DNA from 4 places in the Limnohabitans sp. TEGF003 genome. Region 1 is predicted to be linked to each of the others. Evidence: predicted binding sites of a transcription regulator. Region 1 holds the regulator's gene; each other region holds the start of a gene.
What was found. Region 1 encodes FNR, which switches genes on or off when oxygen is low (the NO sensors DNR and NnrR bind a similar motif). Its sites were predicted from a motif close to TTGATNNNNATCAA; they were not measured.
Positions count from the first base shown of each region.

Region 2: a site for FNR is predicted at 2,169-2,182, ahead of ACZ5RT_RS00400 (TraR/DksA family transcriptional regulator). Genes of this name have one in related genera too.
Region 3: a site for FNR is predicted at 2,449-2,462, ahead of ACZ5RT_RS12640 (3-hydroxybenzoate 6-monooxygenase). Genes of this name have one in related genera too.
Region 4: a site for FNR is predicted at 2,039-2,052, ahead of ACZ5RT_RS13685 (fatty acid desaturase). Genes of this name have one in related genera too.

Region 1 covers NZ_AP029225.1:2,009,085-2,013,871, reverse strand. Annotated here, with positions in the region: gene ACZ5RT_RS09975 (sulfite exporter TauE/SafE family protein) at 1-343, opposite strand, end outside; gene hemN (oxygen-independent coproporphyrinogen III oxidase) at 426-1,808, opposite strand; gene fnr (fumarate/nitrate reduction transcriptional regulator Fnr) at 2,017-2,736, shown strand; gene ACZ5RT_RS09960 (hypothetical protein) at 2,714-3,019, opposite strand; gene ACZ5RT_RS09955 (nitrogen fixation protein FixH) at 3,036-3,320, opposite strand; gene ccoG (cytochrome c oxidase accessory protein CcoG) at 3,350-4,787, opposite strand, start outside.
Region 2 covers NZ_AP029225.1:86,007-90,793, forward strand. Annotated here, with positions in the region: gene mrdA (penicillin-binding protein 2) at 1-611, shown strand, start outside; gene ACZ5RT_RS00390 (MarC family protein) at 630-1,229, opposite strand; gene ACZ5RT_RS00395 (VOC family protein) at 1,235-1,648, opposite strand; gene ACZ5RT_RS00400 (TraR/DksA family transcriptional regulator) at 1,712-2,083, opposite strand; gene ACZ5RT_RS00405 (glutathione S-transferase) at 2,215-2,865, opposite strand; gene ACZ5RT_RS00410 (DUF2946 domain-containing protein) at 2,993-3,355, shown strand; gene ACZ5RT_RS00415 (copper chaperone PCu(A)C) at 3,485-3,958, shown strand; gene ACZ5RT_RS00420 (PhaM family polyhydroxyalkanoate granule multifunctional regulatory protein) at 4,042-4,787, shown strand, end outside.
Region 3 covers NZ_AP029225.1:2,661,675-2,666,461, forward strand. Annotated here, with positions in the region: gene ACZ5RT_RS12630 (hypothetical protein) at 1-97, opposite strand, end outside; gene paaZ (phenylacetic acid degradation bifunctional protein PaaZ) at 232-2,277, opposite strand; gene ACZ5RT_RS12640 (3-hydroxybenzoate 6-monooxygenase) at 2,547-3,755, shown strand; gene ACZ5RT_RS12645 (cupin domain-containing protein) at 3,774-4,787, shown strand, end outside.
Region 4 covers NZ_AP029225.1:2,898,863-2,903,649, forward strand. Annotated here, with positions in the region: gene fba (class II fructose-bisphosphate aldolase) at 1-275, opposite strand, end outside; gene pyk (pyruvate kinase) at 442-1,875, opposite strand; gene ACZ5RT_RS13685 (fatty acid desaturase) at 2,110-3,222, shown strand; gene ACZ5RT_RS13690 (phosphoglycerate kinase) at 3,387-4,580, opposite strand; gene ACZ5RT_RS13695 (AzlD domain-containing protein) at 4,781-4,787, opposite strand, start outside.

The sequences.
Region 1 (4,787 bases):
CCCACAAGCGGCGAGCGGCGGCATCGAGCCACACGGGTTGTCGTGCCTGCAGCATGAGCAGCAAGCCCAGCACCAGCGCCGTGAGGTGCAGCAAGGTCCAGACCGGGCGAATGGCGGCCGACTGCGTGGTCAACCAGCCCAGGCCCTGCACGCTGGCTGCAGCCACCGCGCCCAGCAGTGAATACCCGGCCAAACGCCCGAGCTGAAAAGCCAGCAAGGCCTGCGCCCGCCGCTCACCCGCCGCCCGGCCCAGGCCCGCACAGGCGGCGCCACACATGGCCACACAATGTGGCCCACCCAACACCCCCATCATCAAGGCCGTGATGGCCAAAGAACTTTGCATGCCCTGCCTGCTGGTTGATCTGCGTCGCATTGTCGGCGATGCGCACAGCCCATGGCCGGGCCATGCCCAAAGCCCCAAGGCATCAGATGATTTTGGAAAAGCGGCTGCGGTTGCGGTCGGCTTGGACGTAACGGTCAAACACCATGGCCACGCCCCTCACAAAAAACCAGCCCATGGCGGTGACCTGGATGCCGGAGTCACTCAGCGCCACCAGGCCTTGCGACTGCATGTCTTCGAGCTGGCTCAGCTCTTTGGCAAACAGGGTTTTGAAATCGACCAACCAGGCCAGGTTGATGGACTCGTATTGCAAATGGCCCTGGCACATCAGCGCCATGATGACCGAGCGGCGAATCAGGTCGTCGCGCGTGAGCGCCAGGCCCCGCACCACTGGAAAGTGGCCCTGATCGAGCAGGTCACAGTACTCTTCCATGGTCTTGGCGTTCTGGCTGTAAGTCGCGCCGATCCGCCCGATGGAGGAGACGCCCAAGGCAATCAGGTCGCAATCGGCTTGCGTGCTGTAACCTTGGAAGTTGCGGTGCAAACGCCCTTGCCTTTTGGCCACGGCCAAGGCGTCGTCGGGCAAGGCGAAGTGGTCCATGCCAATGTAGACATAACCCGCATCGGTCAAGGCGTCGAGCGAGCGCGACAGCATGGACACTTTGGCTGCACCCGAGGGCAATTCTTGCGCATGGATGCGGCGTTGGGGCTTGAAGCGTTCGGGCAGGTGCGCATAGGCATACAGCGCAATGCGGTCAGGACGCAGACTTTTCACCTGCTCAAGTGTGCGGTCAAAGGACTCGGGGGTTTGCAGAGGCAGGCCGTAAATCAGATCGACGTTGACCGACTCGAAGCCGAGGCGGCGAGCCGCTTGAACCAGTTGAAACACCTGCTCGGACGGCTGTATGCGGTGCACGGCTTTTTGCACCGCAGGGTCAAAGTCCTGCACGCCGAAACTCAGGCGGTTGAAGCCCAATTCGGCCAGCACGGCCAGTCGACTGTCGTCCACGGTGCGCGGGTCCACCTCGACAGAGTATTCACCGCCCGGCACGAATTCAAAATGCTCGCGCAGCATGGCCATGAGTTGGCGCAGCTCTTCGTCGCTCATGAAAGTGGGCGTGCCGCCACCCAAGTGCAACTGGCTGACCGACTGCCCTCGCCCCAGGTGCCGGGTGTGCAGTTCAACCTCTTTGCCGAGGTATTTCAAATACGCGGCAGAACGCTCTTTGTGTTTGGTGATGATTTTGTTGCAAGCGCAGTAATAACAAAGCGATTCGCAAAACGGGATGTGCACATACAAGGACAGCGGTGTCTGCTTGCCCACCGTACCCGATTGACGCTGCACCAAGGCTTGCACATAGTCGGCCTCGCCAAAGGCTTCGACGAAACGATCCGCTGTGGGATAGGAGGTGTAACGCGGACCGGGCACGTCAAAACGTGTCAGCAATTCAGGCGTGATGACGGACATGCGGCTGCCCCTTAATTCGAATGTGTTCACAACAATGGTGCGACTTTGCCTGTTTGCCCCCACGCTTGTATTGACTCAAGTCAAACGCTTTACCGGTTTCCCGGGATTTCCTGCACAGACAGGGTATACCCTGAAATTCGGGGTCGTTTTCGGTATAAGCTCAAGACTTGATCTAAGGCAAATCCATTTCTCAACCATGAGATCAACCATGAATCCCCAAGCCATCAAAGTCGCCTGCTCCAATTGCAACCTGCGTGAGTTGTGCATGCCCATGGGCCTGAGCGAGCATGACCTCAACCGCCTCGACGATCTGGTGGCGGTGCGCCGCAAAGTCAAGCGCGGGACCACTTTGTTCACCAACGGCGAGAAGTTCACCTCGCTGTACGCCATCCGCACGGGATTTTTCAAAACCTGCCTGGCCACCGAAGATGGACGCGACCAGGTCACGGGTTTTCAGATGGCAGGCGAAATCATTGGTTTGGATGGCATCGTGAACGACCAGCACACCTGCGATGCGGTGGCCCTGGAAGATGCCGAGGTCTGTGTCATGCCGTTTGACCGCATCGAAGAGATTTCACGCGAGGTGACCGCGCTGCAAAGCCATGTGCACAAAATCATGAGCCGCGAAATCGTGCGCGAACACGGCGTGATGCTGCTGCTGGGCAGCATGCGGGCCGAAGAGCGACTGGCCGCTTTTTTGCTGAATCTGGTGCAACGTCTGCATGCCCGTGGCTTTTCCCAGTCCGAGCTGGTGCTGCGCATGACGCGCGAGGAAATCGGCAGCTACCTGGGTTTGAAGCTCGAAACCGTCAGCCGCACTTTCTCCAAATTCGTCGAGGAAGGCATGGTGGAAGTCAAACAACGCCATGTCCGCATTCTGGACACCGAAGGCCTGCAGCGTCTGGTCAACAACAACGCGTGCCATTGACGCCGCCCTGCGCACAGTCTGCCGGGCGATCGCCCGGCGCTACCGGGCAGCGGTTGACTTCAAACGGGGACATGCCCAGCAGCGTGGTCAGGGCGCTGGAGAGCATGGTCAGACCCCAAAACGCGAAAAAAGCCAAGGTGTAAATCGCTTGCCTGGACAAGTCCAGATCGCGCCCGAACCAGTGCAGGTCTCGCGGGTCGACGAAGGCGAACACCAGCATTTCCATCAGTCCGGCCACCAAAAAGGCAGGCCAGGCAATCCACATCCAACGTTGAGCCCGCATGGTGTCTCCCTTCGCCTCAGGGTTGAGTCGGTGCGGCAGCAGGCGCCTGGACCGCTGAGGGCAATTCGCCCGTGGCCGCGTGGTTGCGGCCTTGCATGGCTGGAGCATGCGTGATGCCCTGGCGTTCCTGCATGGCGCTGCGCGGCGTCACCTGAAGCACCGGGTCGGGGTTGCTGGCGGCAATGTAAAACGTGACCAATCCCGCCACGACCACCACGGCCGGGCCGCCCACCACCATCCAGACCAGGCCAAAGCGCCACCAGGGTTGACCCTCTTGGGGCTTGCGCAGTGCGTTGTTCATGTGTGTCTTTCTGAAAAGGAGGTCACCCATCAACGGGGAACCAGGAACACGGTTTTCTCGCTCAACTGTCCCACCACTTGGCCATCGGGCGCGCGTGAGGCGATGCGGAAATGGATCGGGTGCGAGCCCGCAGCGGCCGCATCATAGGGCAGCTGCAAACGCACCGAGACCCAGCGGGACTCGGTGGCGGCCACTTGCACCTCTGGCTCACCCACCAGCTTAAGGCCAGGCAAGCCATCGATCTGCAACTCAAAGTTCAAGTGGTGTTCGGCTGCATTCATGATTTGCAGGCGGTACACGTTCTCGATCTGACCGCCTGCAACGATGCGGGCCAAAGTGGCACGGTCGCGTTCGATGTCCACTTTGAAAGGCTGGCGCAGCCACAGGGATGCCCCGACACCGACGATGATGGCCCACAACACGGCGGTGTAGACCAACACGCGGGGGCGGAAAATGCGGCGCACCGTTTGCGCCCAGTTCCAGCCCTTGTCCATCGCGTTTTGCGTGGAAAACTTGATCAGGCCGCGCGGATAACCCACCTTGTCCATCACGTTGTCACACACGTCCACACAAGCGCCGCAGCCAATGCATTCGTACTGCAGGCCTTTGCGGATGTCGATGCCCGTGGGGCAAACTTGCACACACAAGGTGCAGTCCACACAAGAACCCAGGCCCAGGGCTTGGGGATCGGCTTTTTTGGAGCGGGCACCCCGGGGCTCGCCCCGCGCTTCGTCGTAGGTGACGATGAGCGTGTCCTTGTCGAACATGGCGCTTTGAAAGCGGGCATAGGGGCACATGTATTTGCACACCTGCTCGCGCATGAAGCCCGCGTTGCCATAGGTGGCAAAGCTGTAAAACAGGATCCAGAAAATTTCCCATGGGCCAAAGCCCAGCGACAGGATCGATGCCGTCAACTCGCGGATGGGCGTGAAGTAGCCCACGAACGTGAAACCCGTCCACAACGAGAACACGATCCAGGCGAGCTGCTTGCCCGTCTTGCGCCAGACTTTGTTGAAGCTCAGCGGTGCGGCATCCAGGCGCATGCGGGCAGATCGATCGCCCTCGAACTGGCGCTCGATCCAGATGAAAATTTCGGTGTAAACGGTTTGCGGGCAGGCAAAACCACACCACAAACGCCCTGCCACTGCCGTGAACAGAAACAAGGAGAGTGCCGAGATGACCAGCAAAGCCGTCAGGTAAATGAAGTCTTGCGGATACAGGACGAGGCCGAAGATGTAGAAGCGGCGAGCGCCCAGGTCGAACAGCACCGCCTGGCGCTGCCCCCATTCCAGCCAAGGCAGGCCATAAAAAACCAATTGCGTGATGACCACCATCAACCAACGCCAGCGAGCGAAAACGCCCTGCACACTGCGTGGGTAGATTTTTTGGTGCGCCTGGTACAGCGACACCAGTTCCGCATCACCGTCGGTGGGTACGGGGGTGATGGGGATCACGCTGCGGGGGGGA
Region 2 (4,787 bases), 1.5 Mb from region 1:
GCATTGGGCAGGGTTACAACACCTTCACCATGTTGCAACTGGCCTCGGCCACGGCCACGCTGGCCAGCGGCGGGCTGCAGTTCAAGCCCCGGGTGGTCACGGCCACGCAAGACGCCTTGACGCACGCCCAGACGCGGGTCAATACGACCGAGCCGGTGAACCTGGGCTTTAAGCCCGAGCACATGGAGGTCATCCGCAACGGGCTCACGGGGGTGGTGACCTCAGGCACTTCGGCCCGCGTGTTTGCCGGAGCGGCCTACACCAGCGCGGGCAAAACGGGCACGGCCCAGGCCGTGACCATTGGCCAAAAGGAAAAGTACAACGCGGCCAACTTGTCCGAATACCAGCGTGACCATGCTTTGTACATGGCCTACGCGCCCGTTGAAAAGCCGCAGATTGCGGTGGCGGTGGTGGTGGAAAACGCGGGTTTTGGTGCGGCTTCAGCCGCCCCCATCGCCCGGCGTGTGTTTGACTATTGGCTGCTGGGGCAATACCCCAGCGAAGAAGACATGGCGGCCACGCAAAAAGGCCAGTCGGCCGCCCCGATCGGCAAGCCACGCGCCAAACAGGACGTGCCTCTGGAAAGCCGAAGGCTCAATTCGGCCAATTGAGGCCAGGCCGCAGGCGCCTCAGTGTGGCCAGCTTTGCGCCAGTGACTTCAGGCCCCGGATCAGCATCTCCACCGAGATGGACACCAGAATCAGGCCCATCAAACGCTCAAAGGCCGAGACCACGCGCAAACCCACCACACGCTGCAAACGCTCGGCCAGCAGCAGCACCACGGCGCACACCAACATGGTCACCGTGAGCGCCGCGACCCACTCCAGCCGACGTTCGGGGGCTTGGCTGACCAGCAGCAGCACGGTGGCCATGGCCGATGGACCCGCCAGCGCGGGAATGGCCAAAGGCACGATCAAGGGCTCGGCCACCGGCACGGGCGAGTCCTGCGGTGGTGGCGGAAAGATCATGCGCAGGGCGATCAAGAACAGCACCACCGCGCCGCCGATTTGCAAGGACACGTCCGACAGGCTCATGGCCTTCAAGAACGACTGGCCGACAAACATGAAGGCCAGCAGCAAACCAAAAGCGATCAAGACCTCGCGCACGATGACGCGTGCACGACGCTCGGGTGGGACAGCCCGCAAGCTGTTGACAAAAATCGGGATGTTGCCCAGCGGGTCGGTGATCAGCAGCAGCAAGATGGTGGCCGAAGCAAAGGTGTGCTCCATGCCCATCAGCTCGCGTACACCGTGCTCAGGTCGGCAAAGCCTTTGACCTCGATCGGGTTGCCAAACGGGTCCATGAAGAACATGGTCCATTGCTCGCCCGCAAGGCCTGCAAAACGCAGATGGGGTTCGACCACAAATGGCATGCGGGCCGCTTGCAGGCGGTCGGCCAGCGCTTGCCAGTCGTCTTTTTGCAAGACCAGACCGAAATGCGGCATCGGCACCAAATGGTCGCCGACATGGCCCGTCAGGCTGGTCTTGAAGGGCTCGCCCAGGTGCAGGGAAATCTGGTGCGTGAAAAAGTCAAAGTCCACCCAGGTGTCGGTAGAGCGACCCTCTTGGCAACCGAGCACGCCGCCATAAAAACGGCGGGCTTCGTCGAGGTTGGTGACGTGAAAAGCGAAATGGAACAGGCTGTGCATGCGTCAAAGCATATCAGCCCGCCAGCGGCTGGAACAGCGGGAAGAACCCGCAGTGCAGCTGTTTCAGCGGCGCAGTTCGGCCACAGTCTGGCAATCGAGGCAGCGTTTAGCGGTGGGGTAAGCGTTCAGGCGTGCAGGCGCAATGGTCACGCCGCAGTCGGTGCATTGCCCGTAAGTGCCGACCTGAATGCGCTCCAGCGCGGCGTCGATGTCGCCGAGCTCGGCGGTTTCGTGTTCGTTCATGGCGAACTCGGTTTCCCGCTCGGAGCGGATCTGGGCACGCGACTGAAAGCTGTTGTCAAAGTGCTCAGCGGCCATGTCGGCGCGCGACACCACGCCGCCGCGTTCGAAGGCGATGCGTGCCAGCAGCTGCGACCGGGCCTCGATCAGCTGGGCCTTGTAAATGTCGTGAGGGGAAGATGTGGATGTGCTCATGAAATTCATCATGAGCCTCGGATGCAGGACGCTTGTTGATGCAGGTCAACCATGCGGGGGCTGGCTGGGCATGGGCTCGCCGCATTTGACCTGCATCAATCGGAAGGCGCGTGGAGGTGCCTTCCGCTGGGTCAGGCTTTGGCTTTGGCGCGGGCCATCATCAGTTCGGTGTTGGCTTTGCGGTCGGCGTTGACTTGTTGCAGGGTGGGGCGTTCGCCCATGCGCTTGAGGTAATCGCGCACGGGCAGATCGGCCAAGAAGTCGCGGCCGTAAACGATTTTGGTGGCCGCCGACACCAGCGGCAGATGGACCACCGCCGCACAGTCGGCCAAGCTCAGGCTGTCGCCGAGCATGTAGGGGTTGAACTTGGCGAGTTGCGCGAACGCCGCCACGTTCTTTTCAAGTTGGGCACCCGTTTTTTCTTTGGCGCTGTCGCTGATCTGCCCGCCAAAAAAGGCTTGCGGGTAGAGGTTGCGCGCTACCAGTTCTAGGTGCAGCTCCAGAAAGGTCACCAGTTCACGCACCTTGGCCGCCGCAAACGGGTCGGCGGGCAGCAAGGGGTGCTGTGGGTATTGGTCTTCGATGTACTCCATGATCACGCCCGACTCGCACAACGTGCCTTGTGCGGTCTTGAGGTAGGGCACCTTGCCCAAGGGGCTAGCCGCCGGATCGGTCTGGCCCACCCAGGCCAGCTCTTCGGTGAAGGGCACACCTTTTTCGAGCAGGGCAAATTTGACTTTGTTGTAGTAGTTGCTGGCCGAAAAGCCGCAGAGTGTGAGCATGGGGGTCTCCTCGTGAGGGTGTTGAAATGTCCCAGCGTAATGGGCCACAGCCGATTGACGCGTCGCCAAGTTGACCAGCTGCGCGCGTCGCGTGCGGGCATGGTCTGCTGCGCCATAATCTGGCCTCATGTCATCCCTTCACAACGCCCATTCACTCGCCCGCTGTGTGCTGGTTTGGTGGATGTTGTTCATGGGGGCCTCGGTGGCATCGCCTTGGGTCAAACCCGAGGCTTCGCAGCTGGTGTGCACCGCCACCGGCAGCATCAAGATGGTGCAGGTCGGCGCAGACGACGCGTCCGCGCCCTTGACGCATGCTTGGCTTGACTGCCCCGCTTGTTTGCCCTTGATGGGACCCGCCGCCGCATTGGCGGTGACCGAGTGGTCCTGGGGCGCCGCGCCGCATGTGTTGCCCTCGCCATCGACGGCGCGCTTGGCCAGTCGGCCGCAGCAGCCCTGGCAAGCCCGCGCACCCCCCGCTTTTGGGGCCTGATGCCCTTGTGCCTCAGGGCTTGACCTCGGACCTGAGGTTTGAGCTTGCGCTGTTCTTTGCTGGTGAGACCACGGTGTCTGCCAGCCCCTTCGGCTTGACCGATTGATGACCCATTTTCAGGAGTGATCCATGTTCCGTTTCGTTTTGTCTTTGTCTGTTCTTGTTTTGTCTTTTGCTGCATCGGCCCAGGTGACCGTCAAAGACGCCTGGGTCCGTGCCACGGTGGCCCAGCAAAAAGCCACAGGTGCTTTCATGCAGTTGCTGTCGGCGCAAGACGCCCAGTTGATTTCGGCCCAGTCCCCCGTGGCGGGTGTGGTGGAAGTGCACGAAATGCGCATGGATGGCGGCGTCATGAAAATGCGCGCGGTGCCCAAGCTGGCCTTGCCCGCGGGCAAAGCGGTAGACCTCAAGCCGGGCAGCTACCACGTCATGCTGATGGACCTGAAGGGCCAGATCAAAGACGGTGATACGGTGCCCGTGACCCTGGTGGTCGAAGGCCAGGACGGCAAGCGCCAGACCCTCGACATCCAAGCCTTTGCTCGCGCTGCTGCAGCTGCGGCCATGAAGCATGACGACGGGCATGCCCACAAGCACAAACATTGAGTGAGCGGGTGCTCGTGCAGGAACGCATGTGCTTTGAAAGCGTCTTCAGGTAAGCTTTGCAGACCACTTTTCAAGGAGCAGCCATGAGCGACACTTCCGCCTTCGGCTTTGGCCAATTTGTGCCGGGCTTTGACTTTTTGCAAAACCTGTCCAAAACCGCTGCGCAGGCCCAGCCTGCGGCGGCTGCGGGCATGCCTGGGATGGCCAGCTGGGTGGCGCCCACGCTCAGCATCGAAGAGATCGACAAGCGCATTCAGGAGCTGAAGTCGGTGCTGTTCTGGCTGGAGCAAAACACCACGGCGCTCAAGGCCACCATCCAGGCGATGGAGGTGCAAAAAATGACCTTGACCACCTTGCAAAGCATGAATGTGAACATGGCCGATCTGGCCAAGGCGTTCACGGCCAAGCCCCCGACGCCGGAAGCCGCGCCTGCAGCCGCTGCGGCCAGCGCTGCAGACAAACCCAGGACCTCCTTGTTCACCCCCAAGCCCGCTCCCCACGCTGAAACCGAGCCGGCCACACCGCAGGCGTCGGCATCGAGCGCCGATGCGACGGCCCAGGCTGCAGCGGACCCGTCGGCCGACAAGGCGGAAAGCGGGTCTGCCAGCGAAGCGGCCAAGCCCGCGGTGGACCCGATGCAGTGGTGGGGTGCATTGACGCAGCAGTTTCAGGGCATTGCCGCAGCGGCCTTGAAGGACGTGGCGGGCGAAGCCATGAAGGCCGGCATGGCGGCCCAAGCCGCCTCCTCGGCGAAAGCCCCGGCCGCCCGCAAATCGGCGGCGACCAAAACCACCCGGGCCAAGCCAGCAGCCCGTGGGGCAGCGGTCAA
Region 3 (4,787 bases), 650 kb from region 1:
CGCCATCGATGCCCATAATCTGAGGCAGCGTAGGGGTGATGCCAGCGTCGCTGTCGCGCATGCAAAGGTCCACCCGGTTGAGCGTGGCCGCATGCATGCGAACCCGTCATGAAAAGATCGGGCGCAGCCCGACCACACAGGCCGAAGACGTGTTGGCCGCAAAGCCTGAGGCACCAGCTAGCGGGGCTGCGTTTACACCATGGGTTAGCCAGGCACCATGGCCAAACCCCATCAGCCCTTCTTGGCCACCAGCGTCAGGATATCGTAACTGGCCACTACTTCGCCCAGCTGGTTGGTCACTTCCACATCCCAAGCGACCACGCCCTGCCCCACGCCGTTGGCGTCTTTCTTTTGGCGGTCGATCTTGCGTTTGGCTGTCAGGCGAGCCTGGATGGTATCGCCGATGCCCACGGGCTTGACGAAGCGCAGCGTGTCCAGACCGTAGTTGGCCAGCACCGGGCCGGGTGCTGGCGAGACGAACAGGCCCGCAGCGGCCGACAGCACGAAGTAGCCGTGCGCGATGCGTTTGCCAAATGGCGAATCCTTGGCGGCGATCTCGTCGAAGTGCATGTAGAAATAGTCGCCCGACAGGCCGCCAAAGGCCACGATGTCGGCCTCGCCCACAGTGCGGCGGTGGGTGAGCAGGCTCTCGCCGATCTGCAGGTCTTCAAAGTAACGGCGGAAGGGGTGAACCTCGGTCTCGATGAGTTTGGCGCCGCGCATGTACTCGCCCGTCACAGCGGCGATCATGGTGGGCGAGCCCTGCAGCGCGGTGCGCTGCATCAGGTGCTTGACGGCGCGGATGCCGCCGAGCTCTTCACCGCCACCTGCGCGGCCGGGGCCGCCGTGCTTGAGGGGCGGCAGAGGCGAGCCGTGGCCTGTGGATTCCACCGCCGATTCGCGGTCCAGGATGTGCAAGCGGCCATGCAAGGCGGCCGCCACCGGGATCACTCGGGCTGCGGTTAGAGGGTCTTTGGTCACCAGCGTGCCGACCAGGCTGCCCTGACCGCGTGCGGCCAGCTGCAGCGCTTCGTCGATGCCGTCATACGCCATGAGCGTGCTCACGGGGCCGAAGGCTTCCACGTCGTGCACGCTGTCGGTTTGCAGAGGTTTCTGGCACAGCAGCAGCGTGGGCTGGAAGAAGGCGCCGCCTTCGACGCCCTGCCCCTCGGGTTTGAAATCGGCACCGCCGCCAAACACCAGCTCGGCGCTTTGGCGCAGCAGAGCCACGCGCTCGGCCACATCAGCCTGCTGCGAATGCGAGGCCAAAGCCCCCATCTTCACGCCTTCGACCGACGGGTCACCCACCACCACTTTGGCCAGTCGTGCCATGAGTTTTTCAGCGACAGCGTCCAGGTGCTGGCGCGGCACGATGGCGCGGCGGATCGCGGTGCATTTCTGACCGGCCTTGACGGTCATCTCGCGCGCGACTTCTTTGACGAACAAATCAAACTCTTCGTCGTCGGGCGTGACATCGGGCGCGAGGATGGCGCAGTTGAGCGAGTCAGCCTCGGCGTTGAAGGGGATGCTGTGTTTGATCACATTGGGGTGCACGCGCAGCATGGCAGCGGTGTCGGCCGAGCCGGTGAAGGTCACCACATCCTGGCCGTTCAAACGGTCGAGCAGGTCACCGGTGGAGCCGATCACCAGCTGGAGCGAACCCGCAGGCAGGATGCCCGATTGCTCGACCAGGCGCACCATGGCTTCGGTCAGGTAGCTGGTGGACGAAGCGGGTTTACCGATGCAGGGCATGCCCGCCAAAAAGCTGGGCGCGAATTTTTCGAGCAGGCCCCAGATCGGGAAGTTGAAGGCGTTGATGTGCACCGCGATGCCGCCACGCGGCACCAGGATGTGCGTGCCCGCAAAGCCACCTTTTTTGCCGAGCGGGAACGCCGGGCCTTCGTGGATCAGGTTGCCGCTGGGCAGCTCGTTGCTCCCGATGCTGGAATAGGCAAACAAAGTGCCCGCGCCGCCTTCGATGTCCACCCAGCTGTCGGCGCGCGTGGCACCCGTGTGGGCCGAGATGGCGTAGAGCTGCTCTTTGTGCTCGCCCAGGTACTTGGCCAGGGCCTTGAGGCGCTGGGCGCGTTCCTGAAAGTCCAGTTTCAGCAAATTGGGCAGGCCCACGGTGCGGGCGTAGTGCACCGCGTCGCCAAAGTCGATGGCCTCGGCGTGGGTTTGGTAAACGGTCTGGCCGTTGAGGGCGCTGCGCAGCTGCTGCGCGCCTTGCTGGCCGATCCACTGGCCACCGATGAAACTTTGCAGGACTTGGGACATGGGAAGATGCTTTCAGAAAAGAACAAAGCCCGGTCCACAAGAATTAACCAACCGAGCGGTCGGGGAATTCTAGTCGGTTTGCCCTTTGAGCCCAACAAGAATTCGAAGGGCTGACTTTTGGAGGCTGCCCAGTCCTTCAAAGACGCCAGATCACAGCCAATTAACCAGGGGTTTACCCTAATCAAAAGACCAGCCGCCATGGTTTTAGAAAATTAGTATGCATGCTTATAATCTCACCACTTTCTTCATGTTCACCTGTTGGAGTTTCCATGAGCACTGCGCCTTCTCAACTTCCCGTCATCGTCGCAGGCGGTGGCATTGGCGGTCTGGCCGCCGCCCTCGCCCTGGTCCGCCAGGGCTTTGAGGTCACGGTGCTGGAACAAGCCCCCGAGATCGGCGAGATCGGCGCGGGCATCCAGCTCGGTCCCAACGCCTTCCACGCCTTTGACGCATTGGGCGTGGGCAACAAGGCCCGGGGCCGCGCTGTGTACACCGACTACATGGTCATGCACGACGCCATCGACGAGTACCAGGTCGGCAAGATCGAGACCGGCGAAGCCTTCCGCAAGCGTTTTGGCAACCCCTACGCCGTGATCCACCGGGTGGACGTGCACCTGTCACTGCTCGAAGGCGCACAGGAAACCGGCAAGGTCCAGTTCCACACCAACACCCGCATCGTCTCCATCGAACAGGACGAAGCCAACAACACCGTCACCGCCATCGACCAGAACGGCAAGCGCTGGACAGGCCAGGCCCTGATCGGTGCCGACGGCGGCAAGTCGGTGGTGCGCCAGCAGTATGTGAACGACCCACCCCGCGTGACCGGCCATGTGGTGTACCGCGCCGTGGTCGACAAGAAGGACTTCCCCAAGGACCTGCAGTGGAACGCCGCCAGCCTCTGGGCTGGCCCCAAGTGCCACCTGGTGCACTACCCGTTGCGTGGCGGTGAACAGTACAACGTGGTCGTGACCTTCCACAGCCGCCAGCAAGAAACCTGGGGCGTGACCGACGGCTCCAAGGAAGAAGTCGAGAGCTACTTCCAGGGCATCAGCCCCAAGGCACGCCAGTTGATCGAGTTGCCCAAGACCTGGAAGCGCTGGGCCACCGCCGACCGCGAGCCGATTGGCACCTGGGTGTTTGGCCGCGCCACCATCCTGGGCGACGCCGCCCACCCCACCACGCAGTACATGGCGCAAGGCGCGTGCATGGCGATGGAAGACGCCGTCACGCTGGGCGAAGCCCTGCGCGTGAACAACAACGACTGGACGAAGGCCCTGGCTTTGTACGAGCGTTCACGCGTGGCGCGCACCGCCCGCATCGTGCTGTCGGGCCGCGAAATGGGCCGCCTGTACCACGCCGCTGGCGTGGAGCGTCTGATCCGCAACTCGCTGTGGAAAGGCCGCACCCAAGAGCGCTTCTATGATGCGATCGAATGGTTGTATGGCTGGAACGTCAACAACTGCCTGGCCCAGGACTGAACCCCAAGGAGACCTTTCATGCAAGAACTCGGAAAACTCGAAGACCTGCCGCAGGACTACCGCGACGATCTGAAAAACCTGAACCTGGTGCCCCTGTGGCCCAGCCTGCGCGGCGTGCTGCCCCCCAAGGTGCCCACCCGCCAGACCCAGCCCACCTGCTGGGCCTACAAGGACATCAAGCCGCTCTTGCTCAAAGCGGGCGAGCTGACCCCGATTGAAAAAGCCGAGCGCCGCGTGCTGGTGCTGGCCAACCCCGGCCACGGCCTGGAAAAAATGCAGGCTTCTGCCGCCATGTATTTGGGCATGCAATTACTCATGCCCGGCGAATGGGCCCCCAGCCACCGCCACACGCCCAACGCGGTGCGCATGATCGTCGAAGGCGAAGGCGCTTACACCACGGTGGACGGCGAGAAGTGCCCGATGAGCCGAGGCGACTTGATCCTCACGCCCACAGGCCTGTGGCACGAACACGGCCACGACGGCACCGATCCCGTCATCTGGCTGGATGTGCTGGACCTGCCGCTGGTCTATTACATGGAGGCCAGCTACCACATCAACGGCGAGCGCCAGACCGTGGTGCCTGGCCAGGGCGACAAGCAATACGCCCGTGGCGGCGTGGTGCCCAGCCATGTGTTCGAGCGCAGCAAGAAGGCTTACCCCATGCTGCGCTACGCCTGGAAAGACGCGAAGGCCGCACTGGAAGCCATGGCTTCGGACGACGCCGCGCTGGAGCAAGTACAGGTCACCTACGTGAACCCCGAAACCGGTGGCGATGCAGAAAACATCCTGGGCTTTTACGCCCTGATGCTGCGCCCCGGCCAGACGCTGCGCTTGCCTGCCCGCTCACCGGCACAGGTGTTCCACGTGATCGAAGGCGCTGTGCAAGCGCAGATCGTGAACAGCACCTTCACCCTGGCCGAAGCCGACACCTGCTGCGCCCCGGGCTACGAAGCCGTGACGCTGAAAAACCTGAACGCGAACCAAGCCGCCTTCATCTTCATCGCCGACGAATCGCCCCTGCACCGCAAGCTC
Region 4 (4,787 bases), 890 kb from region 1:
TGGCAAACCGCCGGGCTTTGGCCATGGTCCTGGTGCATGACCAGCGGAATGTGAGGCCACTGCTCGGTGGCCGCCTGGATCAGGTGCTTGATGAAGGGCTCACCCGCGTATTTGCGCGCACCTGCGCTGGCCTGCAGGATGACCGGAGCGCCAACTTCGTCAGCGGCCATCATGACGGCCTGGACCTGCTCCAGGTTGTTGACGTTGAAAGCTGGAATGCCGTAGCCGTTGACGGCCGCATGGTCCAGCAGCTCGCGCATTGAAACGAGTGCCATGTGAAATTCCCCAAAAGTTAAAAATGCATGCAGCCCGTGTCTGTACCCGGCCTGTAACTGTTCTGGATTTTAAAGGCCACTGGTGTTGGGTACAGATACTTTGTGGGAGCGCGCCCCTGCGCGCGAAAGGATTCGGCCGCAGAGGCGGCCTCCTGCAAGGCCAGGGTCAAGCCACTTTGCAAATCTTCAGCATATTGGTGCCGCCGGGCGAGCCCATGGGCTCGCCACAGGTGATGGCGTAGACATCGCCCGTGCCCACAATGTTGCGGCTTTTCAGATGTGCTTCCGCTTCGGCCAGGGCCGTGTCACGGTCGGCGCTGGTGTCCATCAAGAGGGGGCGCACGTTGCGGTACAGCGCCATCTTGCGCTGCGACGTGAGCTTGGTGGTCAGGGCATAGATGGGGATGTGCACCCGGTGACGGCTCATCCACAGGGCCGTGGAGCCCGATTCGGTCATGGCCACGATGGCTTTGGCACCCAGGTGGTGGGCCGTGAACAGCGCGCCCATGGCGATGGACTGGTCGATGCGGCTGAAGGTCTGGCCTTTGAAGTCGGCATCCAGTGCAGGGTCTTCGGCGTTTTCGGCGGCCTCACAGATCTTGGCCATCTCTTCCACCGTCTCAAGCGGGTATTTGCCTGCTGCGGTTTCGGCACTCAGCATGACGGCATCGGTGCCGTCCAGTACCGCGTTGGCCACGTCCGACACCTCGGCGCGGGTGGGCACCGGGTTGGTGATCATGCTTTCCATCATCTGGGTGGCGGTGATGACGACTTTGTCGTGCACCTTGGCCAGCTTGATCATGCGTTTTTGCAGAGCGGGCACCGCCGCGTTGCCCACCTCCACCGCCAGGTCACCCCGCGCGACCATGATGCCGTCGCTGGCGATCAGGATGCTTTCCAGGTGCGGGATGGCCTCGGCGCGTTCGATCTTGGCAATCAGCCCGGGCTTGTGGCCGTATTCGGCACCGGCCACATTGCACAGCTGGCGGGCCATTTCCATGTCGGTGGCGTTTTTCGGGAAGCTCACGGCCACGTAGTCGGCTTTCAGGCTCATGGCGGTTTTGATGTCGTCCATGTCCTTGGCCGTCAGGGCCGGGGCGGTGAGGCCACCGCCTTGTTTGTTGATGCCCTTGTTGTTGGACAGCTCACCGCCCAGCTTGACGGTGGTGTGAACCTGCTCGCCTTTGACGGCCACCACGTTCAAAACGATCAGGCCGTCGTTGAGCAACAGCACATCGCCCGCTTTCACGTCACGCGGCAGCTCTTTGTAATCGAGGCCCACGCCGTGGATGTCGCCCGGCTCGGTGCGCGAGGCGTCCAGCACAAAAGCCTGACCGGGCTCGAGCATGACTTTGCCCTCGGCGAACTTGCCCACGCGGATCTTGGGGCCCTGCAGGTCGGCCATGATGGCCACTTCGCGGCCTGCGCGTTGCGAGGCTTCGCGCACCAGTCGGGCGCGGTCCACATGGTCCTGCGCCTTGCCGTGGCTGAAATTGAGCCGGACCACGTTCACCCCGGCGCGGATCATGGCTTCGAGCAGGGCGGGATCGCTGGAAGCAGGGCCTAAGGTGGCAACAATCTTGGTGGCGCGACGGGGCATTCGGACATCTCCATGTAATTTGATTTCAATTCTCACACGAAACGGGTTACATCCCCGGTTCTTTCCGATGGGCCCCACAAGACAAGACGCGCGACCCGGGGCATCGGGTTCAGCCCAACAAGGCCGAAGGTATACACCGATTTCTCCCTGCGATGGCTCTGAATTGATCCTTGTCAGCCCATGGAAACGTTCAGGCGACTAAACTTCAGCCTGAGCGATTTAACTTGAAGCGTCATGACCGCATTACACACTCCGACCACGGCCCCCATCTCACCGGACCAGCCTCTGCCGCACCGCAAGACCCTGCGCGAGTGGCTGATCCCCCTGTCCGAACGCAGCACCCTGCGCGCCTTTGTGCTCCTGATCCTGGACTACGCCCTGTTCTTTGCCCTGATTGCCGGCACCATCGCCCTCGAATCCATTTGGCTCAAAGTGGTGTGTGCCCTGGCCGCCGGTTTCGTGATCGGCCGCCTGTTCATCATCGGCCATGACGCCTGCCACCAGAGCCTGACCCCCCACCGCGAACTCAACAAGGTGCTGGGCCGCATCGCGTTTTTACCCTCGCTGACCCCCTACAGCCTCTGGGACACCGGCCACAACGTGGTGCACCACGGCTACACCAACCTCAAAGGCGTGGACTTCGTCTGGACCCCGCTGACGGCGGCTGAATTTGAAGCCCTGAGCCCCATGCAAAAACTGCTGGAGCGTGCCTACCGCAGCGGCTGGGCGCCTGGCCTGTATTACATGATCGAGATCTGGTGGAAGCGCGAGTTCTTCCCCAACAAGACCCACATGCCCACCCGCCGCCCCATCTTCTTCAAGGACAGTCTGCTGGTGACCTTGTTTGGTGCGTTCTGGATCGCCACCATCGCCGCTGCGGCCGTCTACACCGGACAGTCGGTCTGGCTCTCGCTGTTGCTGGGTTTTGTGGTGCCCTTCTTCTTCTGGAACAGCATGATCGGCTTTGTGGTCTATGTGCACCACACCCATGTGAAAGTGTCCTGGCACGACAACAAGGCTGCCTGGACCAAGGCCGCGCCTTTCGTCTCGACCACCGTGCACCTGACCTTCCCCTTCAGGATCGGCGCACTGATGCACCACATCATGGAGCACACCGCCCACCACGTGGACATGAGCATCCCGCTCTACCGCCTGAAGCAAGCCCAGGCCAAGCTCGAAGAAATGCTGCCCGGCCGCATCATCGTCCAGCCCTTCTCCTGGAAGTGGTACTTTGAAACCGCCAAAAACTGCAAGCTGTACGACTTCAGCCGCGAATGCTGGACCGATTTCAAAGGCACGATGACCAGCCCGGTGCGCGGCAACCTGCCCCCTGCTGCGCAGGCCTGATCGGGCCTTGGCCCGAACCAACAAAAAACCCCGCATGGCGGGGTTTTTTGTTGTGGGAGATCAGCTGACCTCCATGTGGGAGGTCGCCCCTGCGGCCGAATGAATGCTGTGGCTCCGGCCAGCATTCGCGAGCAGGGGCTCGCGCCCACAAGGGGAAAAGCCGATCAGCCTGCGGCGCGTTTGGCCAGAATTTCGAAAGCAGGCAAGGTCTTGCCCTCCAGAATCTCCAGGAACGCGCCACCGCCTGTGGAGATGTAGCCCACCTGTTTTTCAATGCCGTATTTGGCAATCGCCGCCAGCGTGTCACCGCCGCCTGCGATGCTGAAGGCGCTGGACGCGGCAATCGCCTGGGCAATGACCTGGGTGCCATGGGCAAACTGATCAAACTCGAACACCCCCACCGGACCGTTCCAGACAATGGTGCCCGCCGCCTTGAGCTGCGCCGCCAGCTTGGCCGCCGTCTCGGGGCCAATGTCCAAAATCATGTCGTCGTCGGCCACATCGGTAGCTTTCTTCACGGTGGCCACCGCATCGGCGGCAAAGGTCTTGGCCACCACCACATCGGTCGGGATCGGCACTTCAGCGCCACGGGCCTTCATGGCCTCGATCACCGCTTTGGCTTCGCCCACCAGGTCCGCCTCGGCCAGACTCTTGCCGATCTTCAGGCCAGCCGCCAGCATGAAGGTGTTGGCGATGCCGCCACCCACGATCAGCTGGTCCACATTTTGGGACAGGCTTTTGAGGATGGTCAGTTTGGTGGACACCTTGGAGCCCGCCACGATGGCCGCCAGCGGTCGCTTCGGGTTGGCCAGAGCCTTGCCAATCGCGTCGATCTCGGCCGCCAGCAAGGGGCCTGCGCAAGCGATGGGCGCGAATTGGGCGATGCCGTAGGTCGTGCCCTCGGCACGGTGGGCGGTGCCAAAGGCGTCGTTCACATAGATGTCACAGAGCCGGGCCATCTTGCGGGCCAGCTCTTCGTTGTTCTTTTTCTCGCCTTTGTTGACGCGGCAGTTTTCGAGCAGCACGACCTGGCCGGGGGCCACGGTCACACCGTCCACCCAGTTGGCGACCAGAGGGACATCGCGACCCAGCAACTCGCCCAGGCGCTTGGCCACGGGTGCGAGCGAGTCTTCGGGCTTGAACTCGCCTTCAGTGGGGCGGCCAAGGTGGCTGGTCACCATCACAGCCGCTCCGGCGTCCAGCGCCATCTGGATGCAGGGCACGCTGGCGCGGATGCGGGTGTCTTCGGTGATGCTGCCGTCATCGGCTTGCGGCACGTTCAGGTCGGCGCGGATGAAAACACGTTGGCCGGCAGCCTTGCCGCTGGCGCACAGATCAGAAAAACGGATGACGTTCATGGAAAGACTTGTCCTGTATCGGGAAATTGGGCTTGATTTTAAAAGCACTGGCAAGGCACACATTCGCGAGCGGGGGCTCGCTCCCACCCAAACCAGGCGTGGCCATGACTTTGTGGGAGGCTGCCCCTGCGGCCGAATGCCTGCTGAGCCTTTGCACCCATTCGCGAGCGGGGGCTCGCTCCTGCGGGACAAGGTCCTGCTTACCAG